Regions from separate parts of the Massilia forsythiae genome, predicted to be linked through region 1. Evidence: predicted binding sites of a transcription regulator. Region 1 holds the regulator's gene; each other region holds the start of a gene.
What was found. The regulator LexA, encoded in region 1, represses DNA repair genes until DNA is damaged. The targets are predictions, from matches to a motif close to ACTGTATNNNNATACAGT.
Positions count from the first base shown of each region.

Region 1 (7,803 bases):
ATCCACACCTCGGTCGCCTTCGGCTACACCGACGCGCGCCAGCTGGCCTCGGTCTTCCAGGGCAAGGAACCCGGCTTCCGCTACGGCCGCCAGGGCAACCCGACGGTGGCGGCGCTGGAAGACAAGATCACCAAGATGGAAGACGGCACCGCCACGCTGTGCTTCGGCACCGGCATGGCCGCCATCGGCGCGCTGGCGCAGGCGCTGCTGCGCGAGGGCGACCACGTGGTGTCGTCCGCGTTCCTGTTCGGCAACACCAACAGCCTGTGGAACACGGTGGCGGGGCAGGGCACCGAGGTCGACTTCGTCGACGCCACCGACGTCGCCAACGTCGAAGCGGCGCTGAAGGACAACACGCGGCTGGTGTTCGTCGAGACCGTCGCCAACCCACGCACCCAGGTGGCCGACCTGGCGCGCATCGGCGCGCTGTGCCGCGCGCGCGGCATCCTGTACGTGGTCGACAACACCATGACCACGCCGTATTTGTTCCGTCCCAAGGCGGTGGGCGCCGGCCTGGTGGTCAATTCGCTGACCAAGTCGATCGGCGGGCACGGCATGGCGCTGGGCGGCGCCCTGACCGACACCGGCCTGTTCGACTGGAGCGCCTTCCCCAACATCGCCCCGAATTTCCGCCGCCTGGCGCCGGCCGCCCAGGGCATGGCGCAGCTGCGCGCCAAGTCGCTGCGCGACTTCGGCGCCTCGCTCGGGCCGGAAGCGGCGCACCACATCGCGGTCGGCGCCGAGACGCTGGCGCTGCGCATGGAGCGCACCTGCGCCAACGCGCTGGCGCTGGCGACGATGCTGGAAGCCGATGAGCGCGTCGCGGCCGTGCACTACCCGGGCCTGGCATCGCACCCGCAGCACGCGCTGTGCGGCGCGCTGTTCCGCAGTTACGGTTCGCTGTTCTCGTTCGAGCTGAAGGACGGCATCGACTGCTTCGACTACCTGAACCGCCTGCAGGTGGCGATCCCGGCCAGCAACCTGGGCGACACGCGCACGCTGGTGATCCCGGTGGCGCACACGATCTTCTTCGAGATGGGGGCGGAGCGCCGCGCCAGCATGGGCATCGCCGAATCCCTGATCCGGGTGTCGGTCGGCATCGAGGATACCGACGACCTGCTGGCCGATTTCGGCAACGCCCTGCAGGGCTGAATCCCGCAGCGCCGGTTTCGTAAAATCCGGTAAAGCGGCCGCTGCGGCGGCGCTTGCCGGTTGAGCCGTGGCCCCGCCCGGGTTATGATCGTGGCATCGTTTCCATTGCCGTCCGCGCCACCTTACGCCATTCCGCCCATGAAAATTGCCCTGTTGTGCGCCGCGCTGCTGTTCACCGACGCGGCGCTGGCCGACGAGCTGGCCGACGCCGATGCCCTGTTCGCCAAGAAAGCCTATCCGCAAGCGCTGCAGAAGTACACCAAGCTGGCGAATGCCGGCAACGTGACGGCCCAGCAGCACCTGGGCGAAATGTATTTCTACGGCGAAGCGGGCAGCGTCGACATGGCCCAGGCATCGCTCTGGTTCGGCAAGGCGGCTGCCAAGGGCAACGCGGTGGCGATCGCCTCGCTCGACCTGATGAAGCAGCGCGCCGCGCGCCGCGCCGACCTCGATTACTGGATCGTCAAGTATGACGGCTCGGACCTGCGCACCGACGAATACCGCTGCCCGGCGCCGCGCTTCCCGGCGATGTCCAAGATCAACGAGGAAATCGACCGCTACAGCGCGCGCATGCAGGCCTGGCAGGCCTGCCACAACCGTTTCGTCCAGTACCTGAACGGTTCGATGCCGCTGACCAAGCGCATCCCGGACGACATCGCCAAGCTGCTGACCAAGGACGAGATGGACAAGGCGACGGCGCACCTGGCGGACGTGGGACAGCGGATCTCGGAAGACACGCAGGTCGGCGGCAAGCTGGTGGTGGCGGATTTCACGGCATGGCGCACGGCGACCGAAGCCTACGTCAACGAGCACAACGAGATGGTCAAGAATGCGCCGCCGCCGGAGAAGGAGGAGCGGAAGTGAGGTTTGATGCGCCGCTGGTAACAATCATGCGATGCGTATGAACGTCGTCCCCGCGCAGGCGGGGACCCATACATCGCCAATGATGGTAGCTCAGCATGGGTCCCCGCCTGCGCGGGGACGACGTGCTGTGTTGCCCGCTATCGCTTCAATGGCGAAGAGCAGCGTGGATCAATGCCACGAACGCAGCAGTCCCACCGCCAAACCTTCCAGCACGAACTCGTCCGTATTCGGATCCACCGTAATCACCGGGAACTCCGGATTTTCCGGCAGCAGCTCGATGGTCGGACCATTCTGGCGGTAGCGCTTGACGGTGACTTCCTCGCCGATGCGGGCCACCACGATCTGGCCGTTCTTGGCGCTGTCGACCTTCTTGACGGCCAGGAAATCGCCGTCGCAGATGCCGGCATCGCGCATCGACCAGCCGCGCACCTTCAGCAGGAAGTCCGGCTTGGCCGAGAACATGGCCGGGTCGACGGAATAGGTGGCTTCGACGTGTTCCTGGGCCAGGATCGGCGAGCCCGCGGCGACGCGGCCGACCAGCGGCAGTGCCATCAGCAGCGCCGGCGGAATGGCCGGCAGCGGGATCGGCGCGGATACCGCCGGCACGGCCGACGGCGGCGTGCCGCCGAGCAGGCGGATGCCGCGCGAGGTGCCGGGAGAAATTTCGATCGCGCCTTTGCGCGCAAGGGCTTGCAGGTGTTCCTCGGCGGCGTTGGCCGAGCGGAAGCCAAGCTCTTGCGCGATTTCGGCGCGGGTCGGCGGGAAGCCGGTGTTGTCGATGGCTTCCTTGATCAGGTTGAGGATCTGTTCTTGCCGTGCGGTGAGCTTAAGCATGGGGGTGCGAGTGGGTATGAGGACAGACTGTATTTTTGTACAGTATGGCGTGGCGTGCAAGGGAAATTACACAATTGGCGCATCTTTTTTGCGCAGTCGCAGCAAGGAAGCGGTAAAAAGCGGGCTTATCACGAACGATAAAGCGATTGAGCGGTTGACTTTTTGCAGTTATAATAGCGGGCTTTCCCTTCCCACACTCGTCTTGACGCCGAGGTGGGCATTTGTTTAAACGTCCTCAAGGAGTGTTGCATGCGTCATTATGAAATCGTGTTTATCGTCCACCCGGACCAGAGCGAGCAGGTCCCGGCGATGATCGAACGCTACAAGACCACGGTCACCTCGCGCGGCGGCCAGATCCACCGCGTCGAAGACTGGGGCCGCCGTCAAATGGCTTACCAGATCCAGAAGCTGCCGAAGGCGCACTACATCTGCATGAACATCGAGTGCGACAACGAGACCCTGGTCGAGCTGGAAACCGCATTCAAATTCAATGATGCCGTGCTGCGTCACCTGACCGTGAAGATGAAGAAGGCCGAGACCGCGCCGTCGCCGATGATGAAGTCGGTCCAGCGCGAAGACGCAGCCAAGACCCATCGCGCCGAGCAGTCGGCCGCGCCGGCCGCCGCTGCCGCTGCCTGAGTAACGGGCCGACGCGCACGGGGTGAACGAGCTGTCGCTGGTTGCCAGCATCACGGAACGCGACACCCTGCGCTATACCCCGGCCGGCATTCCGATCGTCGGCGCGATCCTGCAGCACGGGTCGCAGCAGATGGAAGCGGGTGTGCAGAGGCAGGTCGAGTTCGAGATCACCGCGGTCGCCGCGGGCGAGATTTCGGGCCGCTTCGCCCACGCCGAACTCGGCGCAGTGCACCGCTTCACGGGATTCCTGGCCAGGAAAAGCCGTCACAGCAAAGCCCTGGTGTTTCATATCATTGATTTCAGTGCCGCCTAGCCGATCCAAGATCCAAGCGCGCACGTTTATATAGATACAGGAGCCAAAAATGGCATTCGGTAAAAAGTTCGACAAAAACAAAGCAAAAGAAAAACTGAAGCGCAAACAGCAGAACCCGCTGTTCAAGCGCAAGAAGTTCTGCCGCTTCACCGCCGCCGGCGTGGAACAGGTGGACTACAAGGACGTCGACACCCTGAAGGACTTCGTCCAGGAAAACGGCAAGATCATGCCGGCACGCCTGACCGGCACCAAGGCGCACTACCAGCGTCAAGTCGACACCGCGATCAAGCGCGCGCGTTACCTGGCCCTGCTGCCGTACACCGATCTGCACAACGCTTAATCGCGGTACGCAGTCAGAGAACCTGGAGAATAATATGCAAGTCATCCTGCTGGAAAAAGTCGTCAACGTCGGTAACCTGGGCGACGTGGTCAAGGTCAAGGACGGTTACGCGCGTAACTTCCTGATCCCGCAAAAAATGGCCCGCCGCGCCACCCAATCGGCCGTGGCCGAGTTCGAAGTCAAGCGCGCCGAGCTGGAAAAGGCCGCCGCCGAGAAGCTGTCCGCTTCGCAAGCCCAGGGCGAGAAGCTGAACGGCATGACCGTCACCATCGCCCAGAAGGCCGGCGTCGACGGCCGCCTGTTCGGTTCCGTGACCAACTTCGACATCGCCGAAGCCCTGAGCAAGCAAGGTTTCGCCGTCGAAAAGGCGCAAGTGCGCATGCCGGCCGGCCCGCTGAAGACCACCGGCGAGCACCCGGTTGCCGTCGCGCTGCACACCGACGTCGTGGTTGACGTCACCATCGCCGTCGTCGGCGAAGCAGCCTAAATAAATCGTCGTTCCATCAGTCTCGCAACTGATGCCGTCGTCCCCGCGCAGGCGGGGACCCATGCCGAGTAACCGAAGTCTCGCTGTCGAATACACCCTGGTGTGTCCGATGTAACGAGTTCCGGTGTTCAGCATGGGTCCCCGCCTTCGCGGGGACGACGCATTTGAAGTCGTCGAAAAGCGTCGTTTTTGGTACGCAAAAAACGTCGTTTTTATTTTTAGAAACTCACCAATCTTTTCAGCGGCCGGTGTCTAACGGGTATAATGCCGGCCATGAACACCCCAGCAGACCCGCAGATCGAGTCGCTCCGCATTCCCCCGCATTCCATCGAAGCAGAACAGTCCGTCATCGGCGGCCTACTGCGCGATAATGCGGCGTGGGACCGCATCGCCGACTTCATGCATGCGGAGGATTTCTACCGCTACGACCACCGGATCATCTTCGAACAGATGGTCCGCCTGATCAACTCGGGCAAACCGGCCGACGTGATCACCGTCTATGAGGCGCTGGTCCAGCTCGGCAAGGCCGACGACGTGGGCGGCCTCCAGTACCTGAATGCGATGGCGCAGAACACGCCGTCCGCCGCCAACATCCGCCGCTACGCCGAGATCGTGCGCGACCGCGGCGTGCTGCGCCAGCTCATCACCGTCGCCGACGAAGTCTCGGGCAAGGCCTTCAATCCGCAGGGCGCCGAGGTCAAGCAGATCCTCGACGAGGCCGAGTCGCGCATCTTCGCGATCGCCGAGCAGGGCGCGCGCGGCGCCCAGGGCTGGCTGGCGGTGCAGCCGCTCCTGACCCAGGTGGTGGAGCGCATCGACGAACTGTACAGCCGCGAAAACCAGGGCGAGATCACCGGCGTGCCGACCGGCTTCATCGACCTCGACCGCATGACCTCCGGCCTGCAGGCGGGCGACCTGGTGATCGTGGCCGGCCGTCCGTCGATGGGCAAGACCGCGTTTTCCGTCAACATCGGCGAGAACGTGGCGATCGAGGCCGGCTTGCCGGTGGCGATCTTTTCGATGGAGATGGGCGGCACGCAGCTCGCCATGCGTATGCTCGGCTCGGTCGGCCAGCTCGACCAGCACCGCCTGCGCACCGGCAAGCTGAACGACGAGGACTGGCCGCGCCTGACGCACGCGATCCAGAAGATGAACGATGCGCAGGTCTTCATCGACGAGACCCCGGCGCTGAACCCGATCGAGATGCGCGCGCGCGCGCGCCGCCTGGCGCGCCAGTGCGGCAAGCTCGGCCTGATCATCGTCGATTACCTGCAGCTGATGCAGGGTTCCAAGCCGGGCGACAACCGCGCCTCCGAGATTTCGGAAATCTCGCGCAGCCTGAAGGGCCTGGCCAAGGAACTCGGCTGCCCGGTGATCGCGCTGTCGCAGCTGAACCGCTCGCTGGAACAGCGCCCCAACAAGCGTCCGGTGATGTCCGACCTGCGCGAATCGGGCGCGATCGAGCAGGACGCCGACGTCATCATCTTTCTGTACCGCGACGAAGTCTACAACCCCGACTCGCCCGACAAGGGCACCGCCGAGATCATCATCGGCAAGCAGCGTAACGGCCCGATCGGCGCCATTCGCCTGACCTGGATGGGCATGTACACCAAGTTCGGCAACTACAGCGGTAGCCTGTCTATATACCAGGGCGATTGAGCCGCGACACCACGACCACGGCGACGCACTCCGCGGCGCCGCGGCCCACCAAGAAGAAGTCCCCAAGAGATCCAGAAACGGAGAAAACCATGTTTGGACGCCTGATGCCCACCGAGGGCAAGTTTTTCGACCTGTTCAACCAGCACGCCGCATTGTGCGTGAAGGGCGCGCAAGAGATGGTCGGCCTGATGACCAACTTCGACGACCTCGAAAACCGCACCCACGCCGTGGAAAGCCTCGAAAAACAGGCGGACAAGATCACCTACGCCACCGTCGACCTGCTGCACAAGACCTTCATCACGCCGCTCGACCGTGACGACATCCACAAGCTGATCACGCGCATGGATGACATCCTCGACATGATGGAGGACGCCGCTCAGACCATCTCGCTGTACGACCTGCACGCCGTCACCCCGGAAGCCAAGCGCCTGGCCGAGCTGTGCCTGGCCTGCTGCGAAAAGGTCCAGCAGGCGGTCGGCATGCTCAACAACATGGACAATGCCCAGAAGATGGTCGCGATCTGCGAAGAGATCGACCGCCTGGAATCGGACGCCGACCACGTGATGCGCGCCGCCATGTCCAAGCTGTTCCGCGACGAGCCGGACGTGCGCAACCTGATCAAGATGAAGGCGATCTACGAGATCCTGGAGACCGTCACCGACCGCTGCGAAGACGTCGCCAACATCATCGAAGGCATCATCGTCGAAAACGCGTAAGCCCATAACAATAACAACAACGATGAACTCTCTTCACATCAGCATCTACGTGCTGGGCCTGCTCGTCCTTTTAGCGCTGGTCTTCGATTTCATGAACGGCTTCCACGATGCCGCCAACGCGATCGCGACGGTGGTGTCGACCGGGGTGCTGAAACCGCAAACCGCGGTGGCCATGTCGGCGGTGTTCAACTTCGTCGCCATCTTCACGGTCGGCCTGCACGTGGCCGCCACGGTGGGCAAGGGCACCGTCGATCCGCACATCGTCGACCACTACGTGGTGTTCGGCGCGCTGGTCGGCGCCATCGTCTGGAACGTCATCACCTGGTACTACGGCATCCCGTCGTCGTCCTCGCATGCGCTGATCGGCGGCCTGGTCGGCGCCGCGGTGGCCAAGGGCGGCACCGGCGCACTGGTCGGCGGCGGCCTGCTCAAGACCGTGCAGTGGATCATCCTGTCGCCGCTGCTGGGCTTCGTGCTCGGTTCGCTGGTGATGCTGGCGGTGTCGTGGATCTTCGTGCGCACCCCGCCGCGCAAGGTCGACACCTGGTTCCGCCGCCTGCAGCTGGTCTCGGCCGCGGCCTATTCGCTCGGCCACGGCGGCAACGATGCCCAGAAGACCATCGGCATCATCTGGATGCTGCTGATCGTCGCCGGCGCCTCCAGCGCCGGCGACGCCGCGCCGCCGATGTGGGTGATCATTTCCTGCTACACGGCGATCAGCATGGGCACCCTGTTCGGCGGCTGGCGCATCGTGCGCACCATGGGCCAGAAGATCACCAAGCTCAAGCCCGTCGGCGGC
Region 1 is NZ_CP051685.1:3,461,918-3,469,720, forward strand. Features, by position in the region: gene HH212_RS14810 (cystathionine gamma-synthase family protein) at 1-1,152, shown strand, start outside; gene HH212_RS14815 (SEL1-like repeat protein) at 1,291-2,016, shown strand; gene lexA (transcriptional repressor LexA) at 2,185-2,850, opposite strand; gene rpsF (30S ribosomal protein S6) at 3,100-3,489, shown strand; gene priB (primosomal replication protein N) at 3,512-3,802, shown strand; gene rpsR (30S ribosomal protein S18) at 3,852-4,142, shown strand; gene rplI (50S ribosomal protein L9) at 4,177-4,629, shown strand; gene HH212_RS14845 (replicative DNA helicase) at 4,903-6,288, shown strand; gene HH212_RS14850 (DUF47 domain-containing protein) at 6,378-7,004, shown strand; gene HH212_RS14855 (inorganic phosphate transporter) at 7,027-7,803, shown strand, end outside.

Region 2 (7,803 bases), 160 kb from region 1:
CCCAGCAGCAGCCCGAGCGCGCCGATCGATTCGTCGGCGAAGCCGTGCCGCAGCAGCGCCGCGCCGGCCGGATTCGGGGCGTTGGCGATCACCGTCAGGCCGCCGCCGGTCACGGCGCCGGCCACCAGCATGATCTTTTCGTGCTCGCCCAGGCCGGTGATCAGGGAACCGAGATAGGTCAGCGCCGCATTGTCGGTGATCGCGGTCAGGACCATCGTGCCGAAGAACAGCTTGAGCGGGCCGAGGCCGGCGATGACCGGCTGCAGCCACCATTGCTGCATTCCGCCCAGCACCACCAGGCCGGCCAGGAAGAAGCCGACCAGCAGGCCTTCGCGCAGGATCAGGCGGTCCTGGTAGCGCTCGTAGGCCTGCGTAAAGCCGAGGAACAGCAGGAACACGCCGGTGAACAGCACCGCATGGTGCGCCAGCAGCACGGTCGCGGCCAGGAAACCCAGGTGGATCAGCGACACCACGGGTGGCACGCGTACCGCCGATTCGCCTTCGACCGACGTGTCCAGCAGGCGCAGGTGGGGCCGCAGCAGGGCGACGATCACGGTGGCGTTGAGAAGCACCGCCAGCGCCGCGCGCCAGCCGAAGTGGGCGAACATGTAGGCGCTGTCCCAGCCCCAGGCGCCGGCCACCATCAGCACCGGCGGCGCGGCGTACGAGGTCAGGGTGCCGCCGATCGAGACATTCACGAACAGCACGCCCAGCGCGCCGTACTTCCACTTTTCCGGCATGCCGGGGCGGAACACCGAGGGCGCCAGCATCAGCGCCGCCAGCGTCATCGCCGCCGGCTCGGTGATCAGGGAGCCGGACAACGGCACCAGCGCCAGGCCGAGCCAGGCCTGGGCCAGTTCGTTGCGCACCGGGATCAGCTGCGCCAGCGTGCGCAGCAGCGTGCGCGCCGCTTCCAGCACCGGGCGCGAGGCCGCCACCACCATCACCACGAACACGAACAGCGGCTCGGTGTAGTGGCGCGACTCGGCGTACTCGATGGCCGAGGCGCCGCCGCCGAGCAGCGCCATGGCCAGCATCAGGATGACCGCCCAGAAGCCGAACACCACCTCGACCTCGCCCAGCAGGTGGAACAGGCCGGCATGGCGCGGGTAGCGGTGCGCCAGTTTTTCGAACTGGTGGGTGGAGAAGGTGTGCAGCAGGGCGATCACGAACAGGACCAGGCCGATCTTCTGGATAGCGGTGGTCATGCAAGGACTCCGGCGGGGGATGGAACGGTGAACGTCATGGTCGGGGATGCGGAAACGGATGGCTGCATTATTTCATTTTTTGCAGCAGGAGGCGGATGAAACCGTGCCGGGGCGCCGTGGACGCCGCTCCCTGCGTCCGCTCGCACCGGCCTACGGCAGCCTGGCGCCGGAGGTTTTCAGCAGGGGTTTTCCGCAATACGCTTCCAGGCTGGCGATGATCTGGCGCGCGGCGGCATCGTCCAGCCCGATCCCCCACGCGAATGTGCCTTGGGTGGTTCTCAACAGCAGTTTCTGGCCTCCCATTCCCAGCGACTTCAGCCTGGCTTCCTGGCTCAGCATGCCGGGATTGCCGAGGATGTCCAGCGCCCGGATGTCGCTGCAATGGAGGATCAAGGTCGCGTCGGTGGCCGATGTGGAATTCCTGGTGACGACGAGCCGTTCGTCCACCAAGAGGTTGCGATAGAGGAGCAGACACGCAAAGACGAACAGCACCAGCAGGAAGATGCAAGGCAGGATGGCCGCGGTGCTGAAAAGTTCCCCGGTTTTCACGAAGCTGGCGACGGTGCTTACTGCAATGAAGAGAAAGACGGGCGCCGTCCAGAGGGCGGCAAACGCGCGCGGCGGTGGGCAGGACAGGTGCAGCGCGTCCCTGGAAGCGGTCATGGTGCAGCGGCCGATACGGCGGGCCGTCATGTTCGTGAATTCCATTTTGCGTCGTATCAACGGAAGCGGTGTAGATGACTGTACTGTAGATATATCTCCTCGGCAATAATTGCATGTGCCGCGCCACGCAGCATCATATTGCCGATCACTGGTTCCCTGTCCACTTTCGAGGTCATCCGATGCTTTCCAAAAAACGTCCGCTGCCGGTGCTACTGTCCGCTTGTCTCGTGTGCGCTGTAATAACGGCATGTTCCGCCAAGACGGCCGAGGAAAAAGGCGCGGCGATGGCAGGCGAGAAGCTCGACATGGCGACCGGCATCGGCAATACGCTGCAGCAGAAGGGCAGCCGCGCCGGCGAGTCGATCGCGGGCGGCGTCGGTGTCCTGATCAAGGGAATGGAAAAAGGCGTGATGAAGTCGGGCAGGGCGATCGTCGTCGAGCCGACGCTGGCGATGGCCGGCTTGAAAATAACCAGGGTGCAGGACAGCGTGGACGCACAAGGTGCCCAGCCCCACAGCCTGGATGCGTATCTGGTATCGGATGCGGACGTCGACGGCATCCTTCAGGTGTCGATGTTCGATGCGCTGGACAGGGAAATCGGCCGCGCCAGCGTGCGTATCGCGCGCCATGCCAATGAAGCGAAATACGAAACGGTTCCACTCGACGTGCAGGTGGATCGTTCCGCCATCCGCAAGCTGGCTTTCGCTTTCAAGCAAGCGACGTCCGGCTGATGCAGGCCAAGACAGGTTCGACCGGCGTACGGTTCCAAAAGATAAACCTTGCCAAAAGCTGATGAGAATAGTACTGTATGTTTATACAGTATTTCTTCGCATCATCTATGAATAGCTCAGATTCAACATCTGTAGCACCGGAATCTCTGCATCCGTCGCTCTGGCGCGCCTCGCAACTGGCGCGCTCCGGCACGCGCTGCATCGATACCGGCCACGCGGCGCTGTCGGCGCAATTGCCGGGCGGCGGCTGGCCTACTGGCAGCCTGGTCGACCTGCTGCTGCAGCAGCCCGGCATCGGCGAAATGCGCCTGCTGCGGCCGGCGCTGGCGGAAGTCGCCGCACGCCGCGTGGTGCTGCTGCAGCCGCCGCATCCGCCCCAGGCGCTGGCGCTGGCTGCGCTGGGGGTGGCGCCGGCGCAGCTGATCTGGCTGCGCAGCGAGCGCAGCGCCGATGCGCTGTGGGCCGCCGAGCAGGTGCTGCGCAGCGGCAGTTGCGGCGCGCTGCTGTTCTGGCAGGGCCATGCGCGCAGCGACAGCCTGCGCCGCCTGCACTTGGCCGCGCAGGCCGGAGAAACCCTGTTCTTCCTGATGCGTCCGCTGGCCGCCGCCCAGGATGCCTCGCCGGCGCCGCTGCGGCTGGCGCTGCGCCCGCAGCCGGGCGGCCTCGAAGTCGCTTTTCTCAAACGCCGGGGACCGCAGCGTGACGCGCCGCTGTTCCTGCCCCTGACCTCTCACCTGCTGCGACGCCATGCGCCTCTGGATCGGACTGCACCTGCCCCGGCTACCGCTCGAGGTCTTCAATCCACGCTGGTGCACTGACGCCGGCAGCGTCGTGCTCGAGCGGGAGCGCGTGCTGGCGGCGTCCGACGCTGCGCTCGGCGCCGGCGTGCGCCCCGGCATGCGCCGCGGCGGCGTGCTCATGCTGCTGCCCGACGCGCAGGTGCACGAGCGCGCGCCGGCGCGCGAGGCCGAGGCGCGCCAGGCGGTGGCGCTGGCGCTCTTGCAATACACGCCGCAGGTGGCCGAGGCCGAGGAAGCCACGCTGCTGATGGATGTCGGCGCCAGCCTGCGCCTGTTCGGCGGCATCCACGCGCTGTGCGCGCGCGTGCGCGCCAACGTGGGCGCGCTCGGCTTCAGCGCCTCGCTGGCCTGCGCGCCGACCGCGCGCGGCGCCTGGCTGCTGGCGCGGGGCTGCGCCGGCCGGCCGCTGCGCATGGCCTCGCTGGTGCGGCGCCTGGACCGCCTGGACGTGCTGCTGGCGCCGCCGGCGCGCGCCCATGCCGCCTGGTTCGAGGGCATCGGCTGCGCCACGCTGGGCGAGCTGCGGCGCCTGCCGCGCCCCGGCCTGCAGCGGCGCTGCGGCGGCGCGCTGCTCGACCTGCTCGACGCCGCCTATGGCCTGGCGCCGGAACTGCACGAGTGGATCGCGCCGCCCGCCACCTTCCAGGCGCGCCTGGAACTGTTCGACCGCATCGAGGACGCCGAACTGCTGCTGGCCGGCGCCCGTCGCTTGCTGCTGCAACTGACCGGCTGGCTGTGCGCGCACCAGCTGGCGGTGGAGCGCGTCACCCTCGAGCTGGAGCACGAACGCGGCCGAGTCGCGCGCGCGCCGACCTGCATCGAGGTGGCGCTGGCGGAACCGGCCTGGCGCGACGAGCACCTGGTGCGCCTGCTGCGCGAGCGCCTGGCCAAGCTGGCGCTGGACGCGCCGGTGATCGGCCTGTGCCTGGCAGCGGATCGGGTGCAGCCGATGGCGCCGCCCAGCGAATCGCTGTTCCCGGAGCCTGGCGGCACTGAGCAGGACCGGATGCGCATGCTGGAACTGCTGGCGGCGCGCCTGGGCGCGGACAACGTGCTGCAACCCCTGCCCAAGGCCGATCACCGGCCCGAGAATGCCAACGTGTGGGTACCGGTACGCGCGCTCGGGCAGGGATCGGGGGGCGCTGGTACGGCTGGCGCGACGGGCGGCGCGGCGGGCGGGCGCCTGCGCGAGAGGATGCAGGAGCGCGCCCACGGCCGCGCCGCCGAGGCCGGCCTGCCGCCCGACGTGATGAGTCTGCCGCGTCCGACCTGGCTGCTGGCCAAGCCGGTCGCGCTGCTGATGCGCGACCATCGGCCGTTCTACGGTTCGCCCTTGCGCATGGCGTCCAACCCAGAGCGCATCGAGGCTGGCTGGTGGGATAGTCCGCAGACGCGCGACTATTTCATCGCCGAAGGGCAGGATCACACCTTGTACTGGGTCTATCGGGAGCGTATCGGCGCCGAGGACAGCGAACCGCGCTGGTTCCTGCACGGGCTGTTCGGCTGACGATGGTCACGGATGCGCCCGGTCATGTCATCAAGTTGACACGGTGCCGTGCCATGATGGCCCGTCTCTTCCTGCTTTTGCAATTTCTTGGGATTGTCCGCCGGCCTCACGCCCGGCGGATTTTTTTTGCCGGATGCGCCGGCGCAGGCTCAGACGGCCAGCGCCTCGTCGTCCAGCGCCAGCATCTGCCGGTCTTCATCGCGCAGCGACTGGCCCGACAGCACGCGCGTGATGACGGCGGCACCGACGCCGCTGGTTTTCAGGTATTCGACGGCGCCGATGGTGCCGGCCTGGCGCTGCACGATCAGGCCGTGGCGGACGGTGCAGTCGTCGAATTCGATGCCGCGCTGGTTGACACGGCTTTCAGTGCGACGGTCGGTATGCTGGATCATGGCGGTTTCCTCATGTGGACCGGTGCAGTGTGAACCGCGCCGCAAGACGCCGCAGTCGGCGCAGTGACCGCAGCCATGTAAGAGTCGATTACCCGCCGAGGTCGGACCAGACACGCATGCAACTTGGCGCAGGTGCGCAAGCGGCGCCGGCTTGCACGCGCCATCGATCCGGTGCAGAGTAGCGCCTTTGCAAGAATCGTCAACATCGCAAGGATGGCAATGCTCACCGAACGCATGGATTTCCAGGGCCCGCACGGCAAGCTCTCGGCCAAGCTGGACGCACCCGACGGCACGCCGCGCGCCTATGGCGTGTTCGCCCACTGTTTTACCTGCAGCAAGGACGTATTGGCCGCCACCCGCATTGCCCAGGGCCTGGCCGAACGCGGCGTGGCCATGCTGCGCTTCGACTTCGCCGGCCTGGGCGCCAGCGCCGGCGATTTCGCCGACACCAATTTTTCCTCCAACGTGGACGACCTGGTGGCCGCCGCCGGCTTCCTGCGCGAGCGCTTCGCCGCGCCGGCACTGCTGGTCGGCCACAGCCTGGGCGGCGCGGCGGTGCTGGCCGCCGCCCACCGCATTCCCGAATCGAAAGCGGTGGTGACGATCGCCGCACCCAGCGATCCACGCTACGTGGTCGACAAACTGCTGTCCGGGCACCTCGACACCATCGCCCAACTGGGGGAGGCGCGCGTGCGCCTGGCGGGCCGCAACTTCAACATCCGCCAGCAATTCGTCGACGACGCTTCCGGGCACCGCCTGCACGAGCGCATCGCGCAACTGGAACGCGCGCTGATGGTGATGCACGCGCCGCAGGACGACACGGTCGACATGGCCAACGCCGGGCGCATCTTCGAGCTGGCGCGGCACCCGAAGAGCTTCGTGTCGCTGGACGGGATCGACCACCTGGTCACCGGCCGCGACGACGCCGCCTACGTGGCCGCCATCATCGCGGCGTGGAGCGCACGCTACCTGGACGCGGCATAGACGGCGGCATCACCCATTTGCGCGGGGACGAAGCATGACTCACGGCGTCACGTAATCGTCCAGCTCCTTGATGCGCTGTCCGGCGCGCCGCTGCATGCAGCCGAGCACCGCCACGTTGCGCATCGTGCCGCCCGCGTATTTCTCGAACACCGCGTCGCAATCGGCTTCGCGGAACTTGATCCACATGCGCTGGGCCGCGACCAGCTTGGTCCTGACCCTGGGCGGCTGCGCCTTGAGCACGCGCTGGTAGGTGAGATTCAGCGTCGCTTCCATCTGCTTCTGCTCGCTCGCCGCGCACTGGTTCATGTCCACCGTGGTGGTGGCGTTCTTGCAGTCCAGCGCAAAGGCGGGGGAGACACATGCGCACAGCGCCAGCAGGGCCGCCGCGCGCAGGCCGCGCATGCTGTCGTGTATCGATCGTTTGCTCGTCATCGTCCTCTCCAATGCAAGGCCGCCAGGGGACCGAACGTTCCGGCGCCGTCGCGGCTGTTGTATGCTTTTTGAAATTCTAACCACAAGGACCAGCATGCACCGTTCAGTTCGCCCGATGACCGCCGCCATCCTCGCTGCCACGGCATTCGCCGGCGCCGCCGTTCTGCCCGCGCCTGCATTTGCCCAAGCGCAGGCACCGGCAACCGCGCCGGCCAGGGCGCACCAGGATGCACAAGCAGCCGAGCGCCGCGTCGACCGGCTGGCGGCAAGCTTCTACGACCTGCGCGCGCGCTTCGATCCGCTGCTGTTCGCCACCGCCAACGGCGACAGCCGCTACGACGACCAAATCGGCATGGCGATCGCGCCGCAGGTGCGCAAGCGCTACCTGGCCGACAACCGGCGCCTGCTGCGCCAGCTGCAGGCCATCGACCGCACGCGCCTGGCGCCCAAGGCCCGGCTGAACTACGACATCCTGGCCTTCGAGATCGCGCGCCAGCTGGACTTCGAGCGCTTTCCGGAACACCTGCTGCCGCTGAACCACTTCGACAATATCCCCAGCACGCTGGCCAACTACGCCGGCGGCACCGGCTCGCAGCCGCTGGGCACGCCAGAGCAGTACCGCGCCTACCTGCACCGGCTGGAGCAGCTGCCGGCCTGGATCGACCAGGCCATCGCCAACATGCGGGAAGGCGTGCGGACCGGCGTGGTGCAGCCCAAGGCGATCACCAGCAAAATGCTGGCGCAGTTCCGCCAGCTGCGCAGCGCCAGGTTCGAGGAGAGCGTGTTCTACGGCCCGGTCGCGCGCATGCCGGCCGGCTTCGCCGAGCAGGACCGGCGCGCGCTGACGGCGGGCTACGTCCAGGCCATCGTCGCCATCCAGGCCGCGCTCGACCGCCTGTGCACCTATCTCGAACGCGATTACCTGGCCGCCGGCCGCGCCGGCGCCGGCTACGGCGACTTGCCCAACGGCGCGGCCTGGTACCGCGCGCGCATCCTGCACAACACCAACCTCGACCTGGCACCGCGGCAGGTGCACGACCTCGGCCTGAAGGAAGTGGCGCGCATCCAGGGCGAGATGGCGGCGCT
Region 2 is NZ_CP051685.1:3,304,917-3,312,719, forward strand. Features, by position in the region: gene HH212_RS14195 (putative Na+/H+ antiporter) at 1-1,208, opposite strand, end outside; gene HH212_RS14200 (hypothetical protein) at 1,359-1,916, opposite strand; gene HH212_RS14205 (hypothetical protein) at 2,051-2,602, shown strand; gene imuA (translesion DNA synthesis-associated protein ImuA) at 2,710-3,420, shown strand; gene HH212_RS14215 (Y-family DNA polymerase) at 3,350-4,909, shown strand; gene HH212_RS14220 (hypothetical protein) at 5,059-5,301, opposite strand; gene HH212_RS14225 (alpha/beta hydrolase family protein) at 5,521-6,285, shown strand; gene HH212_RS14230 (lysozyme inhibitor LprI family protein) at 6,325-6,717, opposite strand; gene HH212_RS14235 (DUF885 domain-containing protein) at 6,812-7,803, shown strand, end outside.
Region 2: the regulator LexA is predicted to act here: its motif matches at 2,675-2,692, upstream of imuA (translesion DNA synthesis-associated protein ImuA).

Region 3 (7,803 bases), 1.4 Mb from region 1:
GACAGCACCACGATGCGGCAGCGCCCGAACTGGTTCCACAGGTTGTACAGCTCGTCGTCGATCAGCTGGCGCTCGTACAGCACCCAGGTCTCGTCCTGGCCGTCGTCCTCGTCGCCGTCGGCGTCCGGCATCTGGCCGCCGTGGCCGCTGTAGGTCAGCAGCAGGATGCCGTCCTGGTCGAGGCTGCGCGCGGCCCGGCCGATCTCGGTGATCACGCGGTCGGCGGTGGCTTCTTCGTTCAACAGCAGCGTCGAGCTGTAGCCGAGATTGTCGGCGATCGTGCGCATGCAGTCGGCGTCGTTGACGCAGGCGGTCAATTGGCCGTCCCAGCCGTCATACGCATTCGGGTCGACCCGGTTCAGGCCGATGTGGATGGACATTGCGCTGGTCATGGCATTCTCCTTATTTGAGCAGGTCCCAGTTCAGGGTCACGGCATTGCCTGCGCGCAGGTCGGCCTGGAACCAGCCCTTGGTGGTCACGGTGCCCGCCAGGCTGGTCATGCTCACCTGGAATTCCAGCGTGCGCGGCCCCTGGTAGACGGTCAGCGGCAGCGTGAACGCCGCTTCCCCCATGGTCTGCTCCTCGTTCATGGTCACCGCGCGCTCGCTGCCGGGCACTTCCTTCAGGCGCGCACGCAGGTCGAGACGGCGCAATTGATGGTTGGCGTAGTTGATGACGTTGATGAACAGGACGTTGGTCTCGATGTTCTCGACGAAGCTGCGGATTTCCTCCAGCGTGGCGGCGTCGCCGGGCGGGATGGTGTACACCGGCCAGCCGGGCTTGCTGCCGGCAGGTAGCGCAATCGACATCGTTTCGCCCGGCGCCAGGCGGCGCTCGGCCGGCAGCATCGTCAGCGCGCCGTCCGCGTCCAGCGCCGCCAGGTCGCTCAGGTCCACCGGACTCTGGATGCGGTTGGTGAGTACGGCGTTGGCGCCATCCTGCGCCAGCTGCAGCGGCCCGCCGTCCCACGGCCCGGTCAGCCGGTTCAGGTCGAGCACCAGCGTGCTGGTGAATCCGGCGCCGTCCGGCAAGGTAAACGTCAGGCTGGCGTTGGCGCCGCCATGCTTGAGCATTTCCTGCAGCATCAGCGCGCCGGCCGGATCGGTCGCCAGCGTGACCTGGAAGCCGTCCCAGGAACGCTCGACGTCCGGCGCCATGCCGGCCAGCCAGTCGCTTTGCTCGACCGTGCAGTCGATGGCATTGATCAGGTCCAGCAGCGGCGCCGGATGCAGGCGTTTCAAGGCGGCGTCGATGCGGTGGCGCTGGTCCGGGCTCAGGTCCGGCTGCAGCGATGCCATCAGCACGCAGCGGTCGGTTTCCGGATGATCCGGATCGAGCGTCGAATACAGGTAGATGGCCGGCCGGTAGGCGCTCTCCCTCGCCCGGCGCGAAATGGGTGATCAGGTACGTGGACGGCAGCAGCACGAAGCGGCCCGGCTGGGTGAGCGAGCGCAGCACCTTGCACGGCAGCCCGGCCAGCGCGGCGTCGTCGACCTGCTCGACCAGCGCCAGCGGCACCTGGCCCAGGCTGAACGCTTCGCGGCAGCCGATCGCCGTCAGCGCGTCGTCCTGCTGCTGGCAATACAGGGTGCCCAGGGTGGTGCACGGAAAAAACACGTCGAGATCCATGCGCCGGCCCTGGGTCTGGCGCGCGTAGCGCCACTTGGCCATGGCTTGCTGGATCACCGCTTCGTTCTGCGGGTAGGACGGGATACGGATGGCCGACACGGTGCCAGCAGCGTACGACGTGGCCGACGATCGCGCGGGCGCCGGGTCGGCCGTGCGGCCGGAGCTTGCCCACGCAACCGGATCCGGCGCGCGCCCCGCTCCATCACCGGCATCGGCCGGAACGCCGGGGCCACCGGCGTGCGCCAGCCCCAGAAATGGTCGTCCTTGCCCTTGAACATGTCGGCCAGCGCATTCTGCGCCGCTTCCAGTTCGGCCGCCGGCGGCGCGGCCGTGGTGGTGAAGGTGATCAGGCCGCCGGCGACCTCGCGCGTGCCGGTGGCGCCGACGGTGGTGTCGGCGCTCTGCACGCCCAGGAAGTGGGTCAGGTGGAATTCGCGCGGGCCGGTGTCGACGTTCGCGCGCGACAGGCGCACGGCACCGGGCATCCAGTAGTACACCGGCGGCTTGCCCTCGCGCTGCAGTTCGTCGTTGTGCAGGTCCGGCAGGAACAGCAGTTCATACTGGCCGGCCTTGATCGCCTGGAAACCGCCGGCGAACAGCGGCCCGACTGCGTTGGTCATCGCACACCTCCGTTCTTTTGCATGCTCTGTTGGTCAGGGCGGCCGCACGGCCGCCGGAGCGAGAAACGATGCTAGCAGGGAGGCGGCGCGGCTTCGCGGCCATGGCAATCGAGCGGTCGATCGTGTGATTCGACGCAAATGCCGGTACGGGACGCGGTGCAAAAACGCGCGGGCGGGAGTCGAATGGAGCGTCCTGGAGCACGCCAGGCACGGGGCTGCCAGACGGCGGCCCCATGGGAAGAACGGCCGCGGCTTAGGCCTTGGCTTCGCCGCCCAGCGCCTCGACCAGGTCGGACAGCATCTTCGACAGTTCGCCGGTCATCAGCATCATGTCGTTGTCGAAACGCTCGTCGTCGCTGTAGGTGATGGTCTCGCCTTCCTTGATCACGTCGAGCGGCTTGATGCTCTTGATCGCCAGCGATTCGGTCAGCACGAAGGAAATGCGGCTGTTCCAGGTCATGGCCAGGCGCGTGCACTGCTTGCCGCCGGCGATGTGGCGGCGGATGTCTTCCGGATCCAGCGAATGTTTTACGTAGCGCACCGTGGCCTTGCTCTCGCCGGTGGCGCGCAGTTCGGTATCCTGGTCGATGGTGAAGTTGTAGGGCGCCTCGTCGGTTTCCAGCCAGGTGGTCATCATCGCCACCGGCGAGCTCTGCACGCGCAGCGATTCCAGCGGCATCTTGTCGATGCCCTTCAGCAGCAGCTTGATGACGTCGTCGGCCTTGTTCGGGCTGGCGGCATCGACCACCAGCCAGCCGTTGACCGGGTCGATCCAGGTGAACACGTTGCCGCGGATCGAGAACGCGCGCGGCAGCAGCTCGTCGGCCACGCGCTCCTTGAGTTCCTTCATCGCCTTTTTACCGGGCGCGAAGCCTTGCTGCTCTTCCATTTCCGCCGCCTTGGCCTTGGCGACCTGGTTGATCACCGAGCTCGGCAGCAGCTTCTTTTCCGTGCCCAGCATCATCAGCATCTGCTTGTTCACCACGTGCACCAGGTGTTCGTTGGCGCGCGGCGAATCCCAGCCCTGCTGTAGCAATTCATTGCTGTTGGCGGGCACGAAGGCTTGCGGACGCAGCGCTTCTTCCATTTGCTCGGGGGTGAACGCCCATGGCGCGGGCAGGCGGTAGATCTGCAGATTCTTGAACCACATAACTTGGCTTTCTCGGGTCAGTATTTCAGGGGAACGACATTTTACACGCTGCCGAACGGCAAAAATCCAACGGCAGCGCAGGCTTTTTCAAGGTGTTGCCGGTTCGTCAAAACCGGTTTCTTCGGCCGCTTTCAGCCGAACAGGTTCAGCTGCTCGACCTGCTCCGACTCGCCCAGGCGCACGCCCACGCCCAGCAGGCGCACCGGGCGGCCGGCGCGCAGCCAGCCGGTTTCCAGCAGCCGGATATACGTCTCCATGTCCGGCGCACGGCCGACGCATTCGACCGTGGTCTGCTGGAAGTCGGAAAACTTGATCTTCACGAACAGCTTGTTGATGAACTTCTCGCAGCCGGCCCGCTTGATGCGCCCCAGCAGGTGCTCGAACAATTCGGGCAGCAGCGCCACGCAGGCCGGCAGGTCGGGCACGTCCGGCGTATACGTTTCCTCGGTGCTGACCGACTTGCGCTCGCGCGACGGTTTTACTTCGCGCACGTCGATGCCGCGGCACAAATCGTGCAAACGCTCGCCGAAGGAGCCGAAATGCCGGCGCAGGTCCGCCATGCTCCAGCCGCGCAGGTCGGCGCAGGTGTGGGCGCCCAGCCGGTTCATCTTGGCGGCCGTCACCTTGCCCACGCCGAACAGCTTTTTTACCGGCAGCGCCGCCACGAAGGCATCGACCTCGTCCGGCCGCACCAGGAACAGGCCGTCCGGCTTGTTCCAGTCGCTGGCGATCTTGGCCACGAACTTGTTCGGCGCCACGCCGGCCGAGGCCGTGATGCCGACGGTCTCGAAGATCCGTCGCCGGATTTCCTGCGCGATCAGGGTGGCGCTGCCCTTGCAGTGCGGCGACGCGCTGACGTCGAGGTAGGCCTCGTCCAGCGACAGCGGCTCCACCAGTTCCGTGTAGTCGCGGTAGATGTCCATGATCTGGTGCGAGGCGATCCGGTACTTTTCCATGTTGGTCGGGATCACCAGCAAGTCCGGGCACAACTTGACCGCCTGCGCCATCGCCATCGCCGAATGGATGCCGTAGCGGCGCGCCTCGTAGTTGCAGGTGGCGACCACCCCGCGCCGGTCAGAGCTGCCGCCCACCGCCAGCGGCCGGCCGCACAGCGACGGATCGTCCCGCATCTCGACGGACGCGTAGAAACAATCGCAATCGCAGTGGATGATCTTGCGGACAGGGACGTTCACGGTGGTGCGGTCGCGCCGGCATGGGCGACTACTGTAATTGCATACAGTATCGATGAGAACGGCGTTTCATGCAAGACCGCAGCGCCGCCGCAGGGGTCGGAGCCCGGTTTTCGCGGGTGGGCTCTGACCCCGGAGCCGGCGGCATCCGCCTACCCTTGCAGGCGCTGGCGATGCGCACCGGGGTCAGGGTCGTTTTAAAGGCAACACCGGGCTCTGACCCCTCTACTGGGTGATGCTGGAGTAGCTGCAGGCCTTGACCACGTTCGGAACCGGATCGCCGAACACGGCGTTCGAGCAGGCGGTCGAGCCGGTGAACACGCGCGAGACGTAGGTGGCGCCGGCGCCGTAGCGCACTTCTCTCGTGCCGCTGAAGGCGCAGGTGCCGTTCTCGTCGGCACAAGCGGTCCAGGTGGGCGTGACGGTCACGCTCGAATAGCTGCACGACTTGACCACGTTCGGGGTCGGGTCGCCGAACACGGCATTGGTGCAGGCGACCGAGCCGTTGACGGTCTTGCTGACGAAGGTGGTGCCGGAGCCGTAGCGTACTTCGCGGATACCGCTGAACGAGCAGGTACCGCCTTCGCTGGCGCACGCGGTCCAGGTCGGCGTACTCGGCGTCGTGGTGGCACTGGTGCCCAGCGCGGCGTTGACGGCCGCCGCCGCGTCGACGATGCCGGCGCCGCAGCCGCTGCAGGCGGCCGGAAAGGCGCGCGCGGTCGATTTCAGTTTCGCTTCGACCTCGTCCGGCGTCAGGTTCGGATTGGCCGACAGCATCAATGCCGCCACGCCGGCCACGTGCGGGGCCGCCATCGAGGTGCCCTGGTAATACGCGTAGGTGTCCGCGGCCGGGGTCGTGTTGCCGCCGTTGAGCGTGGACAGGATGCCGCCGCCGCTGCTGTCGCCGCCCGGCGCCGCCACGTCGACCACGCTGCCGTAGTTCGAGTAGGAGGCCTTGCCGCCGCTGCGGCCGACCGCCGCCACCGCGATCACGCCGGCGCAGTTGGCCGGGCTGGTGCTGCCGGCGTCGACGTTCGCATTGCCGGCCGCGACCACCACCACCGCGCCGCGCGAGCGCGCGCCGTTGATGGCGTTCTGCGTGGTGGTGTCGCAGGCGCCGCTGCCGCCCAGCGACAGGTTCAGCACCCGCGCTTTGTAGGGAGCGGCCGGGACGTTGGCGACGGTGCCGCCCGAGGCCCAGGCGATGGCGTCGGCGATGTCCGAGGTATAGCCGCCGCAGCGGCCCAGCACGCGCGCCGGCACGATCCTGGCGTTGTAGGCGATGCCGGCCACGCCGACGCCGTTGTTGGTCTTGGCGGCGATGGTGCCGGCCACGTGGGTGCCGTGCCAGCTCGACAGCGTGTCCATGGCCGGCACGCCGGCGCCGCAGCTGCCGGCCGGCGCCCAGTCGCCGGGGTCGCTGGCATCGGTGTCGCGGCCGCTGCCGTCGTTGGCGATGGTGGTGTCGGAAATGAAATCGTAGCCCGCCAGGATCTGGCCGGCGAGGTCGGCATGCGGACGGTAGCCGGTGTCGATCACTGCTACGTTGACGCCGCTACCGGTCGACTTGTCCCAGGCGGCCGCCACGTTGATGCCGCCCTTGGCCTCGAACAGGTCCCATTGCTGGCTGTAACTCGGGTCGTTGGGGGTGGCCAGCGGCACCATGATGCGGTCCGGCTCGGCGTACTGGACGTCCGGATCGCGCGCCATGAGTTCCGCCGCCAGCTGCTTCGCTTCCACCAGCGTCATGCTGCGGCTCAATTTGAGCACGTTGGCGCCGTTGACGGTGGCGCGCAGCGCGCTCAGGGTGGCGCCGAAGGTCTGGCCGGCGCGCGCGAGCAGGGCCTGGCGCGCGGTCGAAATGGCGCCGGCGGCGATGCCCCTGGCGGCATTCGTGTCGGCATCCTTGTAGCGCACGATCAGGCGGTCGGTCTGGGTGACGAACTGGGTGGCTTGCGCCGGCGCCTGGCTCGGCTGGCCGGCGCTGGCGGCCAGCGGCGCGAGCGCCGCCATGGCAACGGCGCACAAAGTAAATGCGGAAACAATCTTGCGGTGCTGCTTCATGCTGGTCCTTTCCTGGTCGATTCACCCTGGATTTGGTTCCAGGGAGCAATCTCTTTTTGGTACATACGTGGCAACCGGACCACGAAGCCTAAAGGAAAGCGAACTCGACAGGACCGAATTCAATGCGCATAGCGAGAAAAAATTTTTGGCGATTGCGTGATTGACAACAAAATCCGCAAAAATGGATGAAAAAAGGCGCTCCATGGAGCGCCCTTCCAGCGATTCTGTATCTGGATGACAACAGCGTCATGGCCCATATCGTACTACCGCGCCATGACGCTCCTCCATCGCTGAACTTATTGCGTGGCGGCGGTCACCGCTGCCGAGGCGTCGACGATGCCCACGCCGCAGCCGCTGCACGATGCCGGGAAGGCGCGCGCGCTCGACTTGAGCTTGGTTTCCACCTGGTCCGGGGTCAGGTTCGGGTTCTTCGACAGCATCAGCGCCACCACGGCGGCCACGTGCGGAGTGGCCATCGAGGTGCCCATGTAGCTGGCATAGCTGTCGGCGCCCGGGCCCTTGGTGCCGGCGTTCAGGGTCGACAGGATGCCGCCGCCGGTGCCGCTGTCGCCGCCCGGGGCCGCCACGTCGACGATGGTGCCGTAGTTGGAGTAGGACGCGCGGCCGCCGGCGCGGTTGGTGGCGGCGACCGTGATCACGCCGCTGCAGTTGGCCGGGTTGCTGTTGCTGGCGTTCTGCGCCTCGTTGCCGGCCGCGACCACGACCACGGTGCCGCGCGAGCGGGCGCTGTTGATCGCGTTCTGGGTCGTGGTGTCGCACCTGCCGCTGCCGCCCAGCGACATGTTGATCACCTGGGCGCGCGAGGCGATCTTGGTCACGCCGGACACGGTGCCGCCGGACGCCCAGATGATGCCGTCGGCGATATCCGAGGTATAGCCGCCGCACTTGCCGAGCACGCGCACCGGCACGATCTTGGCGCCGTAGGCGATGCCGGCCACGCCGCTGCCGTTGTTGGTCAGCGCGGCGATGGTGCCGGCCACGTGGGTGCCGTGCCAGCTCGAATTCGAGGCCGGCTGGCCGGCGCCGCACTCGCCCGCCGCGGTCCAGTCGCCCGGATCCTGGGCATCGCTGTCGCGGCCGTTGCCGTCGTTGGACACGGCGGTGTCGGAAATGAAGTCGTAGCCGGCC
Region 3 is NZ_CP051685.1:2,102,556-2,110,358, reverse strand. Features, by position in the region: gene HH212_RS09140 (caspase family protein) at 1-392, opposite strand, end outside; gene HH212_RS09135 (hypothetical protein) at 403-1,299, opposite strand; gene HH212_RS09130 (hypothetical protein) at 1,398-1,658, shown strand; gene HH212_RS09125 (hypothetical protein) at 1,684-2,250, opposite strand; gene HH212_RS09120 (recombination-associated protein RdgC) at 2,504-3,400, opposite strand; gene dinB (DNA polymerase IV) at 3,532-4,593, opposite strand; gene HH212_RS09110 (S8 family peptidase) at 4,816-6,654, opposite strand; gene HH212_RS09105 (S8 family peptidase) at 6,951-7,803, opposite strand, start outside.
Region 3: the regulator LexA is predicted to act here: its motif matches at 4,624-4,641, upstream of dinB (DNA polymerase IV).

Region 4 (7,803 bases), 810 kb from region 1:
CAGCTGTTCCGGCGACAGGGTCTTCTTGCCCAGCTTGATCTTCGGGTTGGTCAGTTCCTCGATCTCTTCCAGCACGCGCTGGCTGGACACGCCCGGCGGCAATTCGTTGACGACCGCCTGCCACTGGCCGCGCGCCAGTTCCTCGATCTTCCAGCGCGCGCGCACCTTCATCGAGCCGCGCCCGACCGCGTACATGTCGGCGATGTTGCCGGCGGGGGTGATGATCTGGCCGCCGCCCGGATAGTCCGGACCCGGCATGAAGGTCATCAGCTCGGCGTGGGTGATCTTCGGGTTGCGGATCATCGCCACCGCCCCCGAGGCCACTTCGCGCAGGTTGTGCGACGGGATCTCGGTGGCCATGCCGACTGCGATGCCGGAGGCGCCGTTCAGCAGCAGCATCGGCAGGCGCGCGGGCAGGCTGCGCGGCTCTTCGCTGGAACCGTCGTAGTTCGGCTGGAAGTCGACGGTGCCCATGTCGATCTCGTCGAGCAGCAGGCGCGACACCGGCGTCAGGCGCGCCTCGGTATAGCGCATCGCCGCCGCGCCGTCGCCGTCGCGCGAGCCGAAGTTGCCCTGGCCGTCGATCAGCGGGTAGCGCAGCGAAAAGTCTTGCGCCATGCGCACCAGTGCGTCGTACACCGACTGGTCGCCATGCGGGTGCAGTTTACCGAGCACGTCGCCGACCACGGTGGCCGACTTGCGCGGCTTGGCGGTCGGGCCGAGGCCGAGTTCGTTCATCGAGTACAGGATGCGGCGCTGCACCGGCTTCTGGCCGTCGGCCACGTCCGGCAGCGCGCGGCCCTTCACCACCGAGACCGCGTAGTCGAGGTAGGCGCGCTCGGCGAAGGTGGACAGGGTGAGCGTTTCGGCGTCGTCGGCCGGGGCGCTCGGTTGTTCGCTTGCTTGTTCGAAAAGGCTTGCTTGGGTCATGGTTTTACTATTCTTGGTTCCTGGGAGCGTTGCGGCTAAGGTGCCGTCGTCAAGTTCCGATGTTCAGCATGGGTCCCCGCCTGCGCGGGGACGACGTGCTTAGTTCGGCGGCCTCAAAACCGTCGTCCCCGCGCAGGCGGGGACCCATGGATAGGATGCGTCGTCGTACCGCCTCTTGATCAGATATCCGCCTCGGTCTCATTCCCATGCTCTTCCAGCCACGCCCTGCGCGCCGAGGCTTCGCCTTTGCCCATCAACATGTTGAAGCGTGCCGACGATTCGGCCACGCCGAAGTCGCCGTAGGCCACCGGCAACAGGCGCCGCGTGTCTGGATTCATCGTGGTTTCCCACAGCTGCTCGGCATTCATCTCTCCCAGGCCTTTAAAGCGCGAGATGCTCCACACGCCTTCCTTCAGACCTTCTTTTTTCAGCTTGTCCTCGATCGCGATCAGCTCGCCGGCGTCCAGCGCGTACACCTTCTGGATCGGCTTCTTGCCGCGCGCCGGCACATCCACGCGGTAGAGCGGCGGGCGGGCGATGCAGATGTTGCCGTTCCTGAACAGGGCAGGGAAGTGCTTGAAGAACAGGGTCAGCAGCAAGACCTGGATGTGCGAGCCGTCGACGTCGGCATCCGACAGGATGCAGATCTTGCCGTAGCGCAGATTCGACAGGTCCGGGGTATCGTCCTGGCCGTGCGGGTCGACGCCGATCGCCACCGCGATGTCGTGGATCTCGTTGTTGGCGAACAGGCGGTCGCGGTCGGTTTCCCAGGTATTCAAGACCTTGCCGCGCAGCGGCAGGATGGCCTGGAATTCCTTGTCGCGGCCCATTTTCGCCGAGCCGCCGGCCGAGTCGCCCTCGACCAGGAACAGTTCGTTGCGCGCGATGTCGCTCGACTCGCAATCGGTCAACTTGCCCGGCAACACCGCCACGCCCGAGGATTTCTTCTTTTCGACCTTTTGCAGCGAGCGCAGGCGCGACTGCGCCTGCTTGATGACGAGTTCCGCCAGCTTGCGGCCGTATTCGACGTGCTGGTTCAGCCACAGTTCCAGCGGCGGGCGGGTGAAGGTCGACACCAGCTTCACCGCGTCGCGCGAGTTCAGGCGTTCCTTGGTCTGGCCCTGGAACTGCGGGTCCAGTACTTTTGCGGAAAGCACGAACGAGACGCGCGCGAACACGTCTTCCGGCAGCAACTTGACGCCTTTCGGCAGCAGCGAATGCATCTCGACGAAGCTCTTCACGGCGCCGAACAGGCCGTCGCGCAGGCCGGATTCGTGGGTGCCGCCGCTGACCGTCGGAATCAGGTTGACGTAGGATTCGCGCACCACGGCGCCTTCCTCGGTCCAGGCCACGACCCAGGCCGCGCCTTCGCCCTCGGCGAAACCCTCGTCGCCGGCGGCCGCATACTGCGCGCCCTCGAACAGCGGAATCACGGTCTGGCCGTTGGTCGCGGTCTGCGCCAGCGCCTCGGTGAGATAGCCGCGCAAGCCTTCGTCGTAGCGCCAGGTCTGGACGTCGCCGGTCTTGCCGTTGGTGAGTGTGACGGTGACGCCCGGCAGCAGCACGGCCTTCGAGCGCAGCAGGCGCTGCAGCTCGGCCAGCGGGATGTTGGGTGAATCGAAGTATTTGCCGTCCGGCCAGGCGGTGACGCGGGTGCCGTTCTTCTTGCCGCCGCGCTCGGGCGGAGCCGACGTCAGCGGCTCGATCACGTCGCCGTCGGCGAACACCAGCTTGTGGATGCCGTTGCCGCCCTCGTCCTTGCGCCAGACGGTGATCTCCAGGCGTTTCGACAGCGCGTTGGTGACCGACACGCCGACGCCGTGCAGGCCGCCCGAGAACGCGTAGGCGCCGCCGCTGCCCTTGTCGAACTTGCCGCCGGCGTGCAGGCGCGTGAACACGATCTCGACCGTGGACACGCCTTCTTCCGGGTGGATGCCCACCGGGATGCCGCGGCCGTCGTCCTCGACCGTGATCGAGCCGTCCGCGTTCATCGTCACCGCGATGTTCTTGCAGTGGCCGCCCAGCGCCTCGTCGGAAGCGTTGTCGATGACTTCCTGGATGATGTGCAGCGGATTCTCGGTGCGCGTGTACATGCCCGGACGCTGCTTGACGGGTTCCAGTCCCTTCAGGACGCGGATGGATGATTCGCTATAGTCGGTTGCGTTTTTCTTGGTGGCCATGCTGGATCGTGAGGTTGCAAATGCGTGCGCATTTTATCTTGTCGCGTGGAAAATAAGCGACTCCCGAAAATGGACTGGAAGCCATCAGTGGCATCCTGAACACGTCTCTCGAGAAAAAGGACTGTATGGAAATACAGTATTTTTGCCTGTTGTACGGAAGTTTGCAAGGGTTTGCGTGTTTTGCCAAGTAGGATTTGCCGCAGCTTGACGCCCACCAAGATGGGGCCTTGCCGTCCGGCGGCAAGGCCGATGCGAGCGGGAAGGGCTGCAGGTCTGTGTCGAAGCGACATTTTTTCTCGATCCAAATCGTGCGCGGCCATGGGCGGCGATATAGTGGGGCCATGGCAGAGGACATCGACAAGCCGCAAGGCGCGCCCGATCCGGAAGCCCCTTCCGGTCCCGGCGGCCCGGCGCGCGTGCCCGACCGGCGCGCCCGGGGCGGCGCGGCGCGTTACCTGCGCAGCAGCGACACGCCGTGGAACCTGGCGGGGCGCGTGCTGCAATCGCGCTGGCGCGCGCTGACCGACCGTTTCCAGCGCGATTTCATGCGGCGCACGCTGCGCATCGGCGTGTCGGCGCGCATCTATCACCCGGAGCCGGGCGCCACCGGCCTGCGCAGCAAGAACCTGCAATACCTGGAAGAATCGATCGCGCAATGGGTCATGTCGCGCGACGTGCTGGTGTTCATGGTGCCGACCGTGAATACAAACGGTCTGCTGCATCCGAGCAACATCACCCTGCGCCACTATGCGCGCCACCTGGACGGCCTGGTGCTGCAGGGCGGCGCCGACGTGTCGCCCATGACCTATTCCGAAACGCCGACCCGGCCCGAGTGGAACGGCGACCGCGCGCGCGACCTGTACGAGCTCGAACTCCTGCACGAGTTCGTCGACGCCGGCAAGCCGGTGCTGGGCATCTGCCGCGGCTGCCAGCTGATCAATGTCGCCTTCGGCGGCACCCTGTACCAGGACGTGGCCACCAACCTGCCCGGGTCCCGGCCGCACGTGCACGACCTCTACGACGCGCACCGCCACGACATTGTGTTCCCGCCCGGTTCTTCCTTGGCAGGGATGTTCCCCAGGAACCAGCGCGCGGTGGTGAACTCGATCCACCACCAGGCCGTCAAGGACCTGGGCCGCGACATCCACGTCGAGGCGATGTCCGATCCGGACGGCGTGGTGGAAGCGATCCGCTACCAGCGTGCGCCCTTCGTGATGGGCTTGCAGTGGCACCCGGAATTCCACCGCGCCGGCGGCGGAGAATTGCTCGACTGTACGCCGGTGCTGGACGAATTCCTGCGTGCTGCGCGCGAGACGCGGCTGTAATTCCATCCCACCCATCACTCGCTTTCGATCAACAAGCCAGCGAATTCGCTTGCCTTGCCTCGTACTCCCACGCATAATCTAAATGAGAATCATTCTCAAGACAGCCGAGCCGTGACCAACCGAGGGAGAATTCGATGGACGATGATTACCTGGACGAACTGCGATTGCCGAACGCGTCGCGCGACCAGAACGCCGTGCTGGTCGCGGCACTGCTGCACCTGATGTCGCACTACACGACCAGGAGCAGCGAAGGGCCGTGCGTCAAGCTGGCCTCGGTGATCGAGCGCCACCTGACCGCGCTGGCGCGCCTGCCAGACGCCGATCCGGTGCTGCGCGCGACCTGCGAGCAACTCAGCGCCAAATGGGCCGGCCTGGTCGACAGCGCCATGCCGGTCGCGCCCAGGCGCCCGCTGCTGGCGCGCCTCCTGCGCGCGGCGCCACGCAAGGCTGAGGAGTCGTCGTCTTCGCCGGCGGCAGCGCCGCTGGCCCCGGTACCACTGTCTTCCGCAGCCGCCCTGGTTTGACCGGGCCTTAGCGGACACTCCGACGCCGCTGCATCCGCGGCCGGCGGCTAGCGCGTGCGCCACTCGCCGCGGAAGCGCCCGATGGCGGCATTCACCATGCCTTCGGCGCTGCCCTGGCGCCGGTATTGTTCGCGCAGCCAGGAAGCGTCGCTGCCGTGCGTGACGGCGTCGGCCAGGTCGCGCAGCGCGTCCAGGCTGTCCAGCGCGCGGGCGTGCGGCTCCAGCAGGCCGAGGGTGGCGAGGATGTCGTCGCGCAGCGGGACCGAGGCATAGGTCTTGGGATGGGTGACGACGCCGTCCAGGCCGAAGCGGCTGGCCTGGAAACGGTTGTAGTTGTAGACCAGGTAATCGTCTTCCGACGGCGCGTCTTCCGACGGCGCATCGTCGGACGGCGCAGCCGCAGCACGCCGCAGCAGCAGGTGGCGGCAGATCGCCTGCAGGTAGGCCGCCAGCGCCGCCGCCCGTTCGACGCTGAGCGGCGTGTCGCACACGCGCAGTTCGATCGTGCCGTATTCCGGCTTCGGCCGCAGGTCCCAGTAAAAATCCTTCATGCTCCTGACGATGCCGGTGCGTTCCATCTTGGCGAAATAGACGCCGGCGAAATCGTCCCAGCGCAGCGTGAACGGCGCCCGCCCGCTCATCGGAAACGCGTACACCGAGTTCAGGCGCGCCGAATCGAAGCCGCTGTCCTGGCCCTGCACGAAGGGCGAGGAGGCCGACAGGGCGATGAAGTGCGGGATGTAGCGCGACAGCGCGTGCAGCAGGTACAGCGCGTCGTCGCCGTTGGCGCAGCCGATGTGCACGTGCTGGCCGAACACCGTGAACTGCTTGGCCAGGTAGCCGTACAGCGACGACAGTTCCTGGAAGCGCGCCTTGGACGAGATGCGCTGTTCCGACCAATGTTGAAAGGGATGGGTGCCGCCGCCGCAGATGCCGATGTTGAGCATGTCGCTGGCCGCCACCAGCGTGTCGCGGATCGCGCCCAGTTCCGCCAGCAGCGGCCCGTGGCGGGTCTGCACGCTGGAGTTAATCTCGATCATGCTCTCGGTGATCTCCAGCGTCACGTTGCCGGGAAAGGGTTTTCGTTTCAGCAGGTGCAGCAGGTCGGTGCTGGCCGGGGTCAGGTCGAAGTCGGACAGGCTGGCCAGCTGCAGCTCGAGTTCGACGCCGAAGGTCAGCGGTTCGGACGACGTGAACGGTTCAAGCGGCATGGCGGTTCTCCGGGCGGGCGTCCGGCGGCGTTTCCGGACCGGTTGCGGGGATTTCGCGCGCCCACGCCAGCGCCCGCTGCAGGATGACCGGGCCGAACACTTCGAGCAGCATGGTCACGGCCGCCATCGCGCGCAATTCCTCGACCACCTGCACGCCGGCGTGGCGCGCGTGCTCGAGCATCAGGATCGCGAACACCGACAGCGGCGCCAGCGCCACGCCGGTGAGCACGCCCTTGCGCCAGGAAATGCCGGACAGGTGGGCGAACGCGGTCACGCCGGCGGTCTTGGTCAGCAGGCGCGCCAGTATCAGCACCAGCGCCAGCGCCAGCGCGCCGCCGGCCGCCACCCGGCGCCAGTCGAGCGTGGAGGCGACATAGACGAACAGCACCACCGTCAACAGTTCGCCGAGGGCGCCGAAGTTGCGCTGCGCCTGGCTGAAGGCGACGCGGCGGTGGCGCGCCGTCAGGCCGAAGGCGAGCGCCGCCACCACCGGCGACAGGCCGAGGGCATATGCCATCGACACCAGCAGGATCACCGCCAGCGCGAACGCCGCCGTCGCATCCTGCGTCATCTTGCCGAGCAGGCGCAGCACGGCCGGCACGGCGATGCCGAACACCGTGCCCGCAAAGGCCGACACGCCCAGCATCGCCAGGCTGTTCCACAGTGCGTCGCCGACGTCCTCGAAGGTGCGGAAGATCCACAGGCCGACGCTGGCGTTGAAGGCGAACACCGCCAGCACGCAGTCCAGCGCACACAGGTGCAGGGCGCGCTCGGTGACCTGGCCGGAGCTTTTCTGTTCGTTGATGACGCGCACCACCGTGGCCGGCGAGGTCGCCATCGACAGCGACGCCAGCATCAGCGCATGGATGCCGGCCACGCCGAACGCGCGCGCGATCAGGAACACCGCGATGCCGGTCAGGCCCGCCTCGGCCAGGCCGGCGATGCCGATCCACGGATTGGTGCGCAGCCAGCGCAGGTTGATGCGGTAACCCAGTTCGAACAGCACCAGGGCGAAGCCGACGTCGGCCAGCAGCAGCGCGTTGCCGACGCCGGCCGGCGGCAGCACGCCGAGCTGGCCGGCGGCCAGCGCGAAGCCGGCCAGCCCATAAAAACTGATGCGCGGCAGGCCGCTCCAGCGCTGCCCGAACTCGCCCGCCAGCCAGGCGACGGTGATCGCGAACGGCCAGGCGAGGCTGGCCAGGATGCCCTGCAATTGCGCCATGCAGGTTCCTTTCGCTCAACGGTGTATGTACGGCGATGCGCCGATTCTACAAGAGCGCCGGCCACGCACGATTGCGTGGGGCGGACCGTCATCGGATGCGTGGAGTACATGCCGTCTACCCTACGCTAGAATGGCGCGTCGATACGGTCCGGATCAAATCGCCCATGCCCCCTCGCTTGTACGTCCCATCTTCCACCCGCCCGCCGATCGGCCTCGCCGCCCAGCTGCTGGCCAGCCTGGCCGCCGGCGTCCTGGCCCTGGTGATCATCCACGTCAGCGGCACGCCGCTGCGCGCGCTGTTCGCCGGCCCGGTGAGGCCGGCCTACCAGATGCTGATCGGCCAGGGCCTGGCGCTGGTGGGCGGGGCGCTGGTGTATGGATTGTGGCGGGTGGACGCGCACTACGCGCTCG
Region 4 is NZ_CP051685.1:2,650,118-2,657,920, forward strand. Features, by position in the region: gene parC (DNA topoisomerase IV subunit A) at 1-930, opposite strand, end outside; gene HH212_RS11420 (DNA topoisomerase IV subunit B) at 1,110-3,110, opposite strand; gene HH212_RS11425 (gamma-glutamyl-gamma-aminobutyrate hydrolase family protein) at 3,305-4,435, shown strand; gene HH212_RS11430 (hypothetical protein) at 4,570-4,959, shown strand; gene HH212_RS11435 (YbdK family carboxylate-amine ligase) at 5,007-6,170, opposite strand; gene HH212_RS11440 (cation:proton antiporter) at 6,160-7,392, opposite strand; gene HH212_RS11445 (CPBP family intramembrane glutamic endopeptidase) at 7,557-7,803, shown strand, end outside.
Region 4: the regulator LexA is predicted to act here: its motif matches at 3,231-3,248, upstream of HH212_RS11420 (DNA topoisomerase IV subunit B).